Regions from separate parts of the Pseudarthrobacter sp. SL88 genome, predicted to be linked through region 1. Evidence: riboswitches for the same ligand, from Rfam matches in the RefSeq annotation. Region 1 holds a riboswitch; the other holds the start of a gene.
The links. Region 1 has a riboswitch for glycine ahead of cycA (D-serine/D-alanine/glycine transporter). Riboswitches for the same ligand answer to the same signal wherever they lie in the genome.
Positions count from the first base shown of each region.

Region 2: linked by a shared signal. The riboswitch ahead of gcvP (aminomethyl-transferring glycine dehydrogenase) and the one ahead of cycA (D-serine/D-alanine/glycine transporter) in region 1 are both predicted to bind glycine.

Region 1 is NZ_JAPPRD010000001.1:3,504,473-3,512,380, forward strand. Features, by position in the region: gene OVA06_RS15870 (DUF445 domain-containing protein) at 1-25, shown strand, start outside; gene OVA06_RS15875 (LamB/YcsF family protein) at 90-839, opposite strand; gene OVA06_RS15880 (hypothetical protein) at 823-1,629, opposite strand; gene cycA (D-serine/D-alanine/glycine transporter) at 1,850-3,394, opposite strand; glycine riboswitch at 3,445-3,539, opposite strand; glycine riboswitch at 3,540-3,638, opposite strand; glycine riboswitch at 3,899-3,997, shown strand; gene gcvP (aminomethyl-transferring glycine dehydrogenase) at 4,154-7,006, shown strand; gene gcvT (glycine cleavage system aminomethyltransferase GcvT) at 7,016-7,908, shown strand, end outside.
Region 2 is NZ_JAPPRD010000001.1:3,134,072-3,141,979, reverse strand. Features, by position in the region: gene OVA06_RS14185 (MFS transporter) at 1-581, opposite strand, end outside; gene OVA06_RS14180 (TetR/AcrR family transcriptional regulator) at 668-1,204, shown strand; glycine riboswitch at 1,301-1,398, shown strand; gene gcvP (aminomethyl-transferring glycine dehydrogenase) at 1,587-4,451, shown strand; gene gcvT (glycine cleavage system aminomethyltransferase GcvT) at 4,545-5,693, shown strand; gene OVA06_RS14165 (L-serine ammonia-lyase) at 5,700-7,157, shown strand; gene OVA06_RS14160 (TspO/MBR family protein) at 7,210-7,755, opposite strand.

The DNA.
Region 1 (7,908 bases):
GGTGGCGCACCTGATCTTCGGCTGACCGCCGGCCACCGGTGTGCACCCGGCCCTGGGTCAGGCGCCAGGAGGCGCCGGGAGGTGCAGAATCAGGCGAAGGACTCCAGGCTGACGCCGGCGGCTTCCAGGCCCGCCCGGACACCGGCTGCCATGTCCACGGCACCCGGGGTGTCTCCGTGGATGCACAGGGAATCGGGCCGGACCTGGACCACGGTGCCGTCGGTGGCCACGACTTCGCCCCTGGTGGCCAGCCGGACGGCCCGCTCAACGATCGCGTCGACGTCGTGCAGCACGGCGCCCTCCTCGGACCGCGGCACCAGCGTTCCGTCAGCCCGGTAGGCGCGGTCCACGAAGGCTTCGACGAACACCGGGTGCCCGGCTTCCTGTGCCTGCTTGAGCAGCTCGGAACCCGGGAGGCCCAGGATCGGGAGCCCGGGGTCGTAGGCGTTGACGGCCGCCACCACGGCGGAGGCCTGCTCAGCGTCGTGCACCAAACGGTTGTAGAGCGCCCCGTGCGGCTTCACGTAGTCCACCGACGCACCTACGGCGTGGGCCACGCCGTCGAGCGCGCCCAGCTGGTACAGAACGTCGCCGAAGAGCTCATCAAAACTCGTGTCCAGGGACCGCCGGCCGAAGCCCGCCAGGTCCCGGTAGCCAACGTGCGCGCCGACGGTGACGTCCAGTTCGTAGGCCGCGCGGCAGCTGTCCAGCATGGTGACGGGATCTCCGGCATGGAAGCCGCAGGCCACGTTGGCGCTGGTGACCAGCTGGAACATCCGGGCGTCATCGCCCATGGTCCACGAGCCGAATGATTCGCCGAGGTCAGCGTTGAGATCCAAAAGTGTTGCCTTCCAGCTGGTTTTCCGTGGTCCCGGCTGCCGTGAGCTCACCGGGCAGGCTGTCCGGCATGGGTCCAAACGCCTCCTTGGCGTTGGCCACCACCGCACGGCCCATCACGAGGTTACCGGCTCCGCCCACCACGGCGCCGATCCCGAACGGCAGTGCCCGGCCCAGGAGCGCAGTTCCCTGGCGTTTGAGGAGGTTCCTGAGGAAGGCCTTCTGGATGCGGTTGCGGATGGTGCTGAAGCCCGGCATCGGCATCGACTTGGAGAGCACGCTGCCCCACTGCTTGGTGGCTCCAGCGCCGTTGCCGGCCATTTGTCCGCTGAGGGTGCCCAGCAGGGCGGTGCCTTCCTCTCCCAGCATGATGGCCATGACCATGGTGCTGGCCTTCTCCGGGTTGGTCAGGCGGATGCCGTGGAGCTCCGCGAGGGAGGTTGCGTACAGGGCGGTTGCCTCAAGGAAGCCCACCGTGGCGGCTGCCGAGAGTCCCAGCGACGCGACGGTCCCCACACCGGGCACGACGGCGGTGGCCCCCACGATTGCGCCGCCGCCGGTGACGGCGCGGAGGTAGTCGCGCTCAAGGAAGCCGGCCAGCTGGGCTGCCGTGGCACGGGGGTGCTTCTTCTGCAGCCGGCGGATGTAGGCCAGCACCAGCGGGCGCTGGATCTCCACGGCTTTCAGGAGCATGTTGTGGACGCCGGGCTTGGGCTTGCCGTCCTTGTCAAAGACTGCGTTGTGGGCAGTTTCCTGGGCGATCCGTACTGCTGGGTTGCTGCGCTTAGCCATGGTCACCTTCGTTTCACGTCGAGCTGCAGCGGGTGGCTGCCGTGCTTCTCCCATCCTAGATGCAGAAACACTAAGCATGCTGAACTTTGACGCCGGCGCCCCTGCACCCTCCTGCTGCAGACAGCACTGCGGCGGGACCCGGTGTGGGTCCCGCCGCAGCGTTGCAGTCAGGAGCTTATTCGCTTATCCGCAACCTGATGGCCTGGATTTGCGAAGAAGCCTAGGAGCGGGAGCCCCTGGATGCTTCCTCCTGGGCGGACCTTTCGCGGTCCTGCCCGCCGGCCGCCGCTTGTTCGTCGGCGCGCAGCTCTGCGCGGAAGACCTCGAAGCGGGCAAGGTGGGCGGGCCGGCGGCGGAGGATGGCCCACGCAACGCCAAGCACGAGGAACCAGATGGGGGTCACCAGCAGCGCTGCAAGCGTGTCCGGCTGGGTGGTCAGGGCCCAGAGGACGAACGCGAAGAACGCGTAAACCACCCACACAACGGGGATGCCGCCAGGCATCTTGAACTTCGACGCCTCGTGCAGGTGCGGGCGGCGCTTGCGGAAGGCAATGTAGCTGGCCAGGATGACCGACCAGACGAAGATGAAGCAGACGGCGGAGACGGTGGTCACCATCTCGAAGGCCTTGCCAACGTCCTGGCCGGCGTACATGAGCACGACGCCGGAGAGCAGCAGTACGCAGGAGAGGAACAGCGCGTTGCTGGGCACCTTCCTCGAGGACAGCCGGCTGAAGATGCCCGGGGCGTCACCCTCCTGCGCGAGACCGAACACCATGCGCGAGGTGGAGTAGATGCCGGAGTTGGCCGAGGACATGGCAGAGGTGAGGACCACCAGGTTGACCACGGTGGCTGCAGCGCCCAGCCCGGCGAGCGAGAACATGCCGATGAAGGGGCTGTGCCCGGCCGCGAACTGGGTCCACGGGGTGACGGCCATGAGGATGATCAGGGCGCCCACGTAGAAGAGCAGTACGCGAACGGGGATGGCATTGATGGCCTTGGGCAGCGTCCGCTCCGGGTTCTTGGCCTCGGCTGCGGTGGTGCCCACCAGTTCGATGCCGACGAAGGCGAACACGGCGATCTGGAAGCCGGCCACGAAGCCCATGAACTCATTGGGGAAGAAGCCGCCGTGGCTCCAGAGGTTCGTGAAGCTCGCGGTTCCGGCGTCGCTCTGGAAGCCGGTGAAGATCATGAAAAGGCCCACAATGATCAGCGCCGCGATGGCAATGATCTTGATGAGGGCGAACCAGAATTCGGTCTCGCCGAAGGCCTTGACCGTGGCGAGGTTCAGCAGCAGCAGGATGGCCACGGTGGCAAGCCCGGGGATCCAGAGCGGCAGTCCGGGCCAGAGTTCCTTGGAGTAGCCGGCGATGGCGATGACGTCTGCGATGCCGGTGATCACCCAGCAGAACCAGTAGGTCCAGCCGGTGAAGAACCCCGCCCACGGCCCCAGGAGGTCGGCTGCGAAGTCGCTGAAGGATTTGTAGTTCAGGTTGCTCAGGAGCAGTTCGCCCATGGCTCGCATGACGAAGAAGAGCATGAACCCGATGATCATGTACACGAAGATCACGGACGGGCCGGCCGCGGAGATGGTCTTGCCGGAGCCCATGAAGAGGCCGGTGCCGATGGCACCGCCGATTGCTATGAGCTGGATGTGCCTGTTGGTGAGCTGCCGCTCCAGGTGGGGAGGCTCGCTGCGGGCGGCGCTGCCCGCAGGAGGGTTGTTGCGGGGTGGCTCGCCGTTGGACGTGGGGGGATGAATCGCCATGGGGAACTCCATCGATAAAGCGGCATTTTGGGTGCCGCAGAAGTTGGGTTCCTCCCCGCTCTGTAGTGAACCTGAGAGTTTCCGCAGCCCAAGCCGCTTGCACCGCCGGTGAGCCGGAACAGGTCCGGCTGCTTTCCAGAGTTGCCTGTCCGCGGCGGTACATGGGCCTGAGAGTTTCCTGGGGAGGGTTTGCTCCTACGGCGCCTGCTAAATGTACCCGGCAGGACTCTCCCGCCGCAGGTCGAAGGCATGTTCAATTAGGTATGCTCAGCGGCCGCACCCTTCCGGGGCAACGTTGGCCCGGGCTGCTCCGATGAGCTGAGCCAGCCGGACACGGTGCTGATCACCGGACCCAGTGTGGTGCGGGTCACGATCGGATGTCAAACCCCCTTTTTCCGCCGCCGCAACAAAGCCGCTGCCGCCCATCGCGTGACAGTCGGATTTGTTTTCCTTTCAACCAACCTGTACGGTGTGAGGCGAATCACCCACAGTTGAATAGCCTTTCGAGCTGTGACGGGAGAGTCCTCCCGGCACCACCGGGCAGGCGCCGTAGGAGCAAATCCTCCCCAGGAATCTCTCAGGCCCCCGTACCGTCACGGCGAGGCAACTCTGGAAAGTAACCCGGCTCCGGCCAGGTTCACCGACGGTGCAAGCGAACCCGCCACGCAGGGTTCCGCGGAATCTCTCAGGTCCAATACAGAGCGGGGAGGAACCCATCCCATGCCGTGCCACCCTGGCCGGCCAGACCTGGAGTTCCTCATGACGATTCAATCCCTTCCAACTTCGTTCGTTGACCGCCATATCGGTGCGCGCCGGCAGGCTGACGTCGACACCATGCTGAAGGCTGTGGGCTACGACAGCGTTGACGGCCTGGTGGACGTGGCTGTTCCGGCATCGATCCGCCAGGAAACGGCATTGAAGCTGCAGGACGCCCTCAGCGAGGTTGAGGTCCTGACCGAGCTGCGCCGGCTGGCGGGCAAGAACAAGACCGCCGTGCAGATGATCGGCCAGGGCTACTACGACACCATCACCCCGGCCGTGATCCGCCGCAACATCCTTGAGGCGCCGGCCTGGTACACCGCCTACACGCCGTACCAGCCCGAGATCTCCCAGGGCCGGCTGGAGGCGCTGCTGAACTTCCAGACCATGGTTCAGGACCTCACCGCCCTCCCGGTGGCCAACGCGTCACTCCTCGATGAAGCCACTGCCGTGGCCGAGGCTGTGCTGCTGATGCGCCGGGCGAACAAAAATAAGGACGCCAAGGACGGCAAGACCGTCCTTGATGCCGACTGCCTCCCGCAGACCATCGCCATCGTGCTGGGCCGCGCCGAAGCGCTCGGCTTCGAGGTGGAGGTTGCTGACCTCTCCGCAGGCCTGCCTGAAGGTGCCATCAACGGCATCGTGCTCCAGCAGCCGGGCGTGTCCGGCCGGGTGTGGGACCAGAGCGCCGTTATCGCCGAGGCCAAGGAGCGCGGTGCGCTGGTCACAGTGGCCGCTGACCTGCTCGCGCTGACGCTGATCACTCCTCCGGGCGAGCAGGGTGCGGACATCGCCGTCGGCTCCACCCAGCGTTTCGGCGTGCCGCTGTTCTTCGGCGGCCCGCATGCCGCTTACATGGCTGTGCAGAAGGGCATGGAACGCACCCTCCCCGGCAGGATCGTGGGTGTCTCCAAGGACAACGCGGGCGCTCCCGCCTACCGCCTGGCCCTGCAGACCCGCGAGCAGCACATCCGCCGTGAGAAGGCCACGTCCAACATCTGCACCGCCCAGGCGCTGCTGGCCATCGTGTCCTCCTTCTACGCCGTCTACCACGGCCCGGACGGACTGAAGGCCATCGCAGAAACCGCCCACCACAACGCCAGGATCCTGGCCACGGCCCTCACCGCCATGGGCCGCGAACTGGTCACCGACTCCTTCTTCGACACCCTCACCGTGCGCGTGCCGGGCAAGGCCGCCAAGGTCATCAACGCCGCCGAGGCGCGCGGCATCAACCTCCGCTTCGTCGACGCGGACACGGTGGGCGTTTCCATCGATGAAACCACGACGGCGGCAACGCTGTCCGCAGTGGCCGTCGCCTTTGGTGCCGGCCCGGTAGGCGACGCCCAGGGTTTCGAGCTGCCCGACTCCGTGCTGCGCACCTCCGGATACCTGGAGCACCCGGTGTTCAACACGCACCGGTCAGAAACGCAGCTGTTGCGTTACATCCGCCGCCTGTCCGACCGGGACCTGGCCCTGGACCGGACCATGATCCCGCTGGGTTCCTGCACCATGAAGCTGAATGCCACCGCCGAGATGGAAGCGATTTCCTGGCCGGAGTTCGCCTCCATCCACCCGTTCGCTCCGGATTCCCAGACCGAGGGCTGGCGTGAGCTGATCACCGGGCTCGAGGCTGACCTGACCGAGATCACCGGGTACGACCAGGTGTCCATCCAGCCCAACGCCGGTTCCCAGGGCGAACTCGCCGGCCTTCTGGCGATCCGGGGCTACCACCACTCCCGGGGTGATCAGCAGCGCACCGTGTGCCTGATCCCCGCCTCGGCGCACGGCACCAACGCCGCCTCCGCCGTGCTGGCCGGCATGAAGGTGGTTGTTGTCGCCACCGCCCCGGACGGCACCATCAACCACGCCGACCTGTCCGCCAAGATCGAGGCGAACCGGGACGCCCTGTCCTGCATCATGATCACCTACCCCTCCACCCACGGCGTCTACGACGGCGACGTCACCGAAGTCTGCGACGCGGTCCACGCCGCCGGCGGCCAGGTGTACGTGGACGGCGCGAACCTCAACGCCCTCGTGGGCCTGGCGCAGCCGGGCAAGTTCGGCGGCGACGTGTCCCACCTGAACCTCCACAAGACGTTCTGCATCCCGCACGGCGGCGGCGGGCCCGGCGTCGGCCCGGTCGCGGCGAAAGCGCACCTGGCCCCGTTTATGCCCGGCGATGCGAATAAAGCCGCGCATGAGGAGGGCCACGGCGTGGCGATTTCCGCGTCCCGGTTCGGCTCTGCCGGTGTGCTGCCGATCTCCTGGGCGTACGTGAAGCTGATGGGCGGTACGGGACTGACCGAGGCCACTAAGTCCGCGCTGCTGGCAGCGAACTATGTTGCTGCCCGGTTGAACGAGTTCTACCCGGTGCTCTACACGGGTGAGGGCGGGCTCGTGGCGCACGAGTGCATCCTGGACCTGCGCGAACTCACCGCCCGCACCGGCGTCACGGCCGAGGACGTGGCCAAGCGCCTGATCGACTTCGGCTTCCACGCCCCCACCCTGGCCTTCCCGGTGGCCGGGACCCTGATGGTGGAGCCCACCGAGTCCGAGGACCTCGCCGAGATCGACCGCTTCATCGACGCCATGATCACCATCCACGCCGAGATCGAGCAGGTAGCAGCCGGCGAGTTCTCCCTGGAGGCATCGCCGGTGCGCAACGCACCGCACACGGCGTCCGCCGTCGTCAGCTCCGACTGGGACCGCGCCTACCCGCGCGAGCAGGCCGCGTTCCCCGTCGCTTCCCTGCGGCAGGACAAGTACTTCCCGCCAGTGGGACGCATCGACGGCGCAGCCGGCGACCGCAACCTGGTCTGCTCCTGCCCGCCGCTTTCCGACTTCGAGAACTAAGGACTTCCCATGACTGAGAACTACACCGCTCTCTACGAGCAGCACAAGAAGGCCGGCGCCTCCTTCACCGACTTCGGCGGCTGGCAGATGCCCCTCAAGTACGATTCCGAACTCGCCGAACACCACGCCGTGCGCAACGCCGCCGGGCTGTTTGACCTCTCCCACATGGGTGAAGTCTGGGTCACCGGCCCGGACGCCGCAGCGTTCCTGGACTACGCCCTGGCAGGCAAGCTGTCAGCCATCGCGGTGGGCAAGGCCAAGTACTCGCTGATCTGCGACACCGACGGCGGCATCATCGATGACCTGATCACGTACCGCCTCCCCGCGGCTGCGGACGGAACAGCCAAGTACCTGGTGGTCCCCAACGCAGGCAACGCCAAGGTAGTGGCCGCGGCCCTGCAGGAACGCGCCGCCGGCTTCGACGTCACCGTGCAGGACGCTTCGGCCGAGACTTCCCTGATCGCCGTCCAGGGTCCCGCCGCCGAGGCCATCCTGCTGGCGCTCGTCCCGGCCAGCCAGCACTCCCTGGTCACGGAGCTGAAGTACTACGCCGCCGTCGAGGTGGGCATCACGGTCAACGGCGCCGTCCGGGACCTGCTGGTGGCCCGCACCGGCTACACCGGCGAGGACGGGTTCGAGATCTATACCGGCAACCTGGAGGCAGCCGCCCTGTGGGAGTCCCTGCTCGCGGCCGGCGAAGGTTCCGGTCTCATCCCGGCAGGCCTCGCGGCCCGCGACTCGCTCCGCCTCGAAGCCGGCATGCCCCTCTACGGCAACGAACTCTCCCGCCGCGTCAACGCCTACGCCGCCGGGCTGGGACCGGTCGTGTCCCTGGCAAAGGAAAGCAACTTCGTGGGCAAGGAGGCCCTGGCAGCCATCAAGGCCGCCGGCGTCGGATCCAC
Region 2 (7,908 bases), 370 kb from region 1:
AGTGGCAGCATGAGCGGCACTGCGACCAGGAAGACTGCGCCCCACCAGTAGTGCTCCACCAACCAGCCGCCGAAAATCGGCCCCAGGGCGGCCCCGCCGGAGAAGCCGGCGGCCCAGATGGCCACCGCCAGCCGGCGGCGGTTGGGCTCCGCAAAGATGTTGCGGATGAGCGAGAGGGTAGAGGGCATCAACATGGCCCCGAAGAAGCCCAGGGCGGCGCGTCCTGCGATCAGCCATTCCGCCGTTGGCGCGAACGCCGTGGCGGCCGAGAGTGCGGCAAAGCCCAGGCTGCCGGTGAGGAGCAGCCGCCGCCGGCCGATCCTGTCGCCGAGGCTGCCCATGCACACCAGCAGCCCCGCCAAGACCAGGGGGTAGGCATCCACGATCCAGAGCAGCTGCACCCCGGAAGGGTTCAGGGACTGGGCGATCGCGGGCAGGGCGAAGGTCAGGGCCGTGTTGTCCACGGCCACCAGCAGTACGGGAAACATCAGCAGCGCAAGGGCCAGCCAGTCGCGCCACGGGGCCCGTGGCGTGGCGGGTCCCTGGAGCAGGGGTGCATCACGGTGCGTCGAGATGGTCATGGAATTAACTATACCGTCCAGACGGTACAGTTTGGAGTGATGGCTGAGTTGAGCCCCTGACATCCCGGGAAGGCATGATGGATGGCATGCCCCGAAAGCCAGTCGCCCGCGAAGCCGTCCTTGACGCCTTCGCCACCCTGTTGATTGAGGTGGGGGAGCGAGCCGCCACCCTGGACGCCGTGGCCCGAAAGGCCGGCGTCTCCAAGGGCGGGCTCCTCTACCACTTTCCGAACAAGGAAGCCCTGATCCAGGCGCTCCTGGACCAGTTGGACACGCTCGCGGGAGAAGACGCCGATGCCATGGCCGCCGCATCGGAGGGCGCAGCGGCCTACTTCATCCGGTCCTCGGTGTGGGGAGACACCCCCTTGGACCGGGCCATCGTCGCCGCCACCAGGCTGGCGGAGGTGGCGCATGAAGAAACCCGCCGCCGATTCGCTGCGATCCAGCGGCGGTGGCTCGACGAAATCGCCGCCGACGTGGGGCCGGCCCTGGCCAAGGCCGTGCTGTACATGGGGGACGGCCTCTACTTCAACGCCATGCTCTCCGTTGGCCCCGTCCCCGAAGGCGGCGCGGCCGCGGACGTCGACGAATTGCTGGCAGCACTGGTGCGGCTCCGGCGCTAGCAGGACATTTGCCCCGGGGGCCGTGGCGTAGGAGAATTAAGCGTTGTGGGAGTCGTCACCGGACGGCCCCGCGTACACATCCAATTGAATAGCCTTTGATCTGCGGCGGGAGAGTCCTGCCACAACGTTCGGCAGGCGCCGTAGGAGCAAATCCTCCCCAGGAATCTCGCAGGCCCCTGTACCGCCGCGGCGAGGCACCTCTGGAAAGCAGCAGGCCGTCCAGGCACCCCGTTACCGGATGCCGGACCGTTGTGCTCACCGACGGTGCAAGCGGGTCCTGTCCATGCAGGCGCCGCGGAAACTCTCAGGTCCAATACAGAGCGGGGAGGGACCCGAATCGCTGTGGCGTACCCTGCGCCGCCTGAGTATCTGGAGTTCCCCCGTGACGGTTAGTTCAGCCTCCACCACTTTCGTCGACCGCCATATCGGTGCCCGGCGCCAGGACCACGTCGACACCATGCTCAAGGCCGTGGGCTACGACACCGTCGACTCCCTGGTCGATACCGCCGTTCCCCAGGTCATCCGCCAGGAGACGGCCCTGAAACTGCAGGACGCCCTCAGCGAGGTTGAGGTCCTAACCGAGCTGCGACGCCTTGCTGCGAAGAACAAGACCGCCGTGCAGCTGATCGGCCAGGGCTACTACGGCACCATCACCCCGGCCGTGATCCGCCGCAACATCCTTGAGGCGCCGGCTTGGTACACCGCCTACACGCCGTACCAGCCCGAGATCTCGCAGGGCCGGCTGGAGGCGCTGCTGAACTTCCAGACCATGGTCCAGGACCTGGTGGGCCTGCCGATTGCCAACGCATCCCTGCTGGACGAAGCGACGGCGGTGGCCGAGGCAGTCCTGCTGATGCGCCGCGCCAACAAGGCCAAGCCTGCCGCTGACGGTAAAACGGTCCTGGACATCGACGTGTTGCCGCAGACCATCGCCATCGTCAAGGGCCGCGCCGAAGCGCTCGGCTTCAAGGTGGAGGTCGCCGACCTCTCTAAGGGCCTGCCCGAGGGCGACATCAACGGCATCGTGCTCCAGCAGCCCGGCGCCTCGGGCCGTGTCTTCAACCAGGCAGATGCCATCTCCGCCGCCAAGGAGCGCGGCGCGCTGGTCACCGTTGCTGCTGATCTGCTGGCGCTGACCCTGATCACTCCTCCGGGTGAGCAGGGTGCGGACATCGCCGTCGGCTCCACCCAGCGTTTCGGCGTTCCGCTGTTCTTCGGCGGCCCGCACGCCGCCTACATGGCCGTCCGCAAGGGGCTGGAACGCTCGCTGCCGGGCCGCCTGGTGGGCGTCTCGAAGGACGACGCCGGCGTCCCTGCCTACCGCCTGGCCCTGCAGACCCGCGAGCAGCACATCCGCCGCGAGAAGGCCACGTCCAACATCTGCACCGCGCAGGCACTGCTGGCCATCGTGTCTTCCATGTACGCCGTTTACCACGGCCCGGACGGGCTGAAAGCGATCGCGGAAACGACGCACGCCCACGCCCGCACCCTGGCGGCCTCCCTCGCGGCCGCCGGCGTGGAAGTCCTGCACAAGAGCTTCTTCGACACCATCACCGTTCGGGTTCCCGGCCGCGCCGCCGGCATTATTGCCGATGCTGAGGCACGCGGCATCAACCTGCGCTCCATCGATGCAGATACCGTAGGCATCTCCCTGGATGAAACCACGACGACGGCCGTCGTCGCCGACGTCGTGGACATCTTTGGCGCCAAGGTCGCCGGGGGCGGGAGCTTCGCACTGGATGCCGGGGTGGAGCGGTCCTCCGGCTATCTGGAGCACCCGGTGTTCAACACGCACCGGTCAGAGACGCAGCTGTTGCGTTACATCCGCCGCCTGTCCGACCGGGACCTGGCCCTGGACCGGACCATGATCCCGCTGGGTTCCTGCACCATGAAGCTGAACGCTACCGCCGAGATGGAAGCGATTTCCTGGCCGGAGTTCGCCTCCATCCACCCGTTCGCTCCGGATTCCCAGACCGAGGGCTGGCGTGAACTGATCACCGGGCTCGAGGCTGACCTGACCGAGATCACCGGGTACGACCAGGTCTCCATCCAGCCCAACGCCGGTTCCCAGGGTGAACTCGCCGGCCTTCTGGCGATCCGGGGCTACCACCGCTCCCGCGGTGATGAGCAGCGCACCGTGTGCCTGATCCCTGCCTCCGCGCACGGCACCAACGCCGCCTCCGCCGTGCTGGCGGGCATGAAGGTGGTTGTTGTCGCCACGGCCGCGGACGGCACCATCAACCACGATGACCTGACGGCGAAGATCGAGGCGAACCGGGATGTCCTGTCCTGCATCATGATCACCTACCCGTCCACCCACGGCGTCTACGACGGCGACGTGACCGAGATCTGCGACGCGGTCCACGCCGCAGGGGGACAGGTGTATGTGGACGGCGCGAACCTGAACGCCCTCGTGGGCCTGGCGCAGCCGGGCAAGTTCGGCGGCGACGTCTCGCACCTGAACCTGCACAAGACGTTCTGCATCCCGCACGGCGGCGGCGGGCCCGGCGTCGGACCGGTCGCTGCGAAGGCGCACCTGGCCCCGTTTATGCCCGGCGATGCGAATAAAGCCGCGCATGAGGAGGGCCACGGCGTGGCGATTTCCGCGTCCCGGTTCGGGTCCGCCGGGGTGCTGCCGATTTCCTGGGCGTACGTGAAGCTGATGGGCGGTACGGGCCTGACCGAGGCCACTAAGTCCGCGCTGCTGGCCGCGAACTATGTTGCTGCCCGGTTGAACGAGTTCTACCCGGTGCTCTACACGGGTGAGGGCGGGCTCGTGGCGCACGAGTGCATCCTGGACCTGCGCGAACTCACCGCCCGTACCGGAGTGACCGCCGAGGACGTGGCCAAGCGCCTGATCGACTTCGGCTTCCACGCGCCCACCCTGGCCTTCCCGGTGGCCGGGACCCTGATGGTGGAGCCCACCGAGTCCGAGGACCTCGCCGAGATCGACCGCTTCATCGACGCCATGATCACCATTCACAAGGAAATCGACCAGGTGGCCAACGGCGACTTCGCCGTCGCAGATTCCCCGCTGCGGCGTGCACCGCACACGGCGTCAGCCGTCGTCAGCTCCGACTGGGACCGCGCCTACCCGCGCGAGCAGGCCGCATTCCCGGCACACCACAAGCAGGACAAGTACTTCCCGCCCGTGGGCCGCATCGACGGCGCAGCCGGCGACCGCAACCTGGTCTGCTCCTGCCCGCCCCTCGAGGCGTTCGAGGAAGATACCTCCTTCGAAAACTAGGTTGCTCGGTGGTTGGGCTTGCCGAAACCTTGATGTCGACAAGCCCAATCACCACATTCGACAGGCCTAACAGCTGCTCCCTAAGGACTTCCCATGACTGAGAACTACACCGCCCTTTACGGCGAGCACCAGAAGCTGGGCGCCTCCTTCACCGATTTCGGTGGCTGGCAGATGCCCCTCAAGTACAGCTCCGAGCTCGCCGAACACCACGCCGTGCGCAACGCGGCCGGCCTGTTCGACCTCTCCCACATGGGTGAAGTCTGGGTCACCGGCCCGGACGCCGCAGCATTCCTCGACTACGCCCTGGCAGGAAAGCCGTCAGCCATCGCGGTGGGCAAGGCCAAGTACTCGCTGATCTGTGACACCGACGGCGGCATCATCGACGACCTGATCACGTACCGCCTCCCCGCGGCTGCGGACGGAACAGCCAAGTACCTGGTGGTCCCGAACGCAGGCAACGCCAAGGTAGTAGCCGGGGCCCTGCAGGACCGCGCTGCCGGCTTCGACGTCACCGTGCAGGACGCCTCGGCGGAAACTTCGCTGATCGCCGTCCAGGGGCCCAAGGCGCAGGACCTCCTGCTCCGGCTGGTTCCCGCGGCCCAGCACGCAGACGTCACCGGGCTGAAGTACTACGCCGCGGTGGAAGTCCCGTTCCTGGTCAACGGAGCCGGACTCGCCCTCCTGCTGGCCCGCACGGGCTACACCGGCGAAGACGGCTTTGAGATCTTCGTGCCCAACGATGACGCCGTGGGGCTTTGGCAGGCACTCCTCGCGTTGGCCGACGACGGGGAGCTCACTCCGGCGGGCCTCGCATCCCGGGATTCGCTCCGACTGGAAGCCGGGATGCCCCTGTATGGCAACGAACTCTCCCTGCAGGGCGATCCTTACTCAGCTGGACTGGGTCCCGTCGTCGCGCTGTCCAAAGAGGGCGACTTCGTGGGCAAAGCTGCGCTGGCAGCAAAGAAGGAAGCCGGCGCGGGATCAACCACCGGCCGTCGCCTGGTGGGCCTGAAAGGCCTGGGCCGCCGTGCCGGCCGTGCCCACTATCCGGTCCTCAAGGACGGGGCAGTGGTTGGTGAGGTCACCTCCGGACAGCCCTCACCCACCCTCGGCTACCCGGTGGCGCTGGCTTACGTCGACGTCCAACACGCCGCCCCCGGAACAGCCCTCGACGTGGACCTCCGTGGCAAGGCCGAACCGTTCGAAGTCGTCGAGCTGCCATTCTACAAGCGCACCAAGTAGGACGTCATGGCTGTTGGTGTTTTTGATCTGTTTTCTGTTGGTATTGGGCCTTCGTCTTCTCATACTGTGGGGCCGATGCGGGCTGCTGCGGTGTTTGCCGAGGAGTTGAAGAGCAGCGGGGTGTTGTCCCGGGTGGCAGGGCTGCGGGTGGATCTGTATGGGTCGTTGGCTGCGACGGGGCATGGGCACGGGACGATGACGGCCATCTTGCTGGGCCTGGAGGGGTTCCACCCCGAAAGGATCCTCCCGGCGGAGGTGGAGGAGCGGTTGGCTGTGATCGCCGAGACCGGGACGCTGCAGCTGGCGGGTGCCGGCGGCGGGGCAGGCGTGGCGTTGCCGTACGGGGTGAAGGACATGGTGTTGCGGCCGTTGACGGTGTTGCCGCGGCACACGAACGGGATGACGTTCACCGTCTCGGACGGCAACGGCGGGGAACTCCACCGGGCCACGTTCTTCTCCGTGGGCGGCGGGTTCATTGTCCGTGAGGGTGAGGAGGATGCCGCGCAGCAGGAGTTGGATGAGTCCAAGAAGGAGCTGCCGTTGCCGTTCCGGACCGCTGCGGAGCTCCTGGGGCATTGCGCGGACACCGGGTTGGGGATCGGCGACGTGATGCTGGTCAATGAGAAGTCTTCCCGTTCCGAGGAGGAGATCCGGGCGGGGCTGCTGCATATCTGGTCCGTGATGGAGGCGTGCGTGGCGACGTCGTTGAAGCGTGACGGGGTGCTGCCGGGCGGGTTGAAGGTCCGCCGCCGCGCCCCGGACTGGTTCGACCGGCTGAAAAAGGAATGCGCCCGCCCCGGCGAGGACAGCCAGGACCTGGAGTTCACGGACTGGGACTTCCATGACCCCAGGTACTGGCAGGAGTGGGTGAACCTGGTGGCCCTGGCCGTGAACGAGGAGAACGCCTCCGGCGGGAGGGTGGTTACCGCCCCGACGAACGGGGCGGCCGGGATCATCCCCGCGGTCCTGTACTACGCGCTGCATTTCGCCCCGGGCATGGACCAGGCAACGCAGGAAGACCGCGACGGCGTGGTGGCCAGGTTCCTGCTCGCCGCCGGCGCCGTGGGGGTGCTCTACAAGGAACAGGCGTCCATTTCGGGTGCCGAGGTGGGCTGCCAGGGCGAGGTGGGATCGGCGTCGTCCATGGCGGCGGCGGGACTCGCCGAGGTCATGGGCGGCACCCCGGCGCAGGTGGAGAACGCCGCGGAAATCGCGATGGAACACAACCTGGGCCTGACCTGTGATCCGATCGGCGGGCTGGTGCAGGTTCCGTGCATCGAGCGGAACGCGATCGCCGCGGCCAAGGCCATCAACGCGGCAAAAATGGCGCTCTGGGGCGACGGGACCCACCGGGTCTCCCTCGACGAAGTCATCATCACCATGCGCGAAACCGGCAAGGACATGTCCTCCAAATACAAGGAAACCGCGATGGGCGGCCTCGCCGTCAACGTCGTCGAATGCTGACCACGGGAACCCGGTCGGTCATGGGAGGCTCCTGGTCTGCTTCGCCCGGACGCTAATTGTTGATGGCCGCCCACACGTTCAGCGTTGAGGCGTACACCAGCCACGCCACATAGGGCAGCAGCAGCAACCCCGCTGTGCGGCTGATGGGGCCGAAATACAGGATGGTGACGACGACGGCAACGATCAACGCCAGGATGATCACCAGGGCCAGCCACAGTGCCGGCGTTCCCAGCGTTGGGTAGAGACCGAAAAACATCGGGGTCCAGGCGAGGTTCAGGACCAGTTGGACGGCGTAGGCAATCAGGGCAGGACGCGTGCGCCTGGTGCGCTTGCGCCACACCAGCCAGGCGGCCACGGCCATGGCCGTGTACAACAGCGTCCACACGGGGCCGAACACAAAGTTCGGCGGTGTCCAGGGCGCCTTCTCCGCCGTGGCGTACCAGCCGTCGACGTTGCTGGTGGAAGCGAGTCCGCCAAGGCCGGCCACGAGGAAGGACGCCACCAGGAAACCCGCCAGCCCGGCCGCCTGGACCGCCGGCCGGTACGTGCGGGACTTTCGCTCCGACGGCAAGGTGGACTGTCCCGTGTTCGGCTCCATCTCACCACCCTTGCGAATCGTGGTGCGCGAGTCAAGGCAGGCGCGCGGAGGGGTCCAGGGCCCGCCGGACGGCCGTCCGCCAAGTTCCCCGGGCGCGGCCCGGACCGCCGCAGGCTTTAGACTTGAGGCTGCATGTCCGCGCAGGAACGGCAA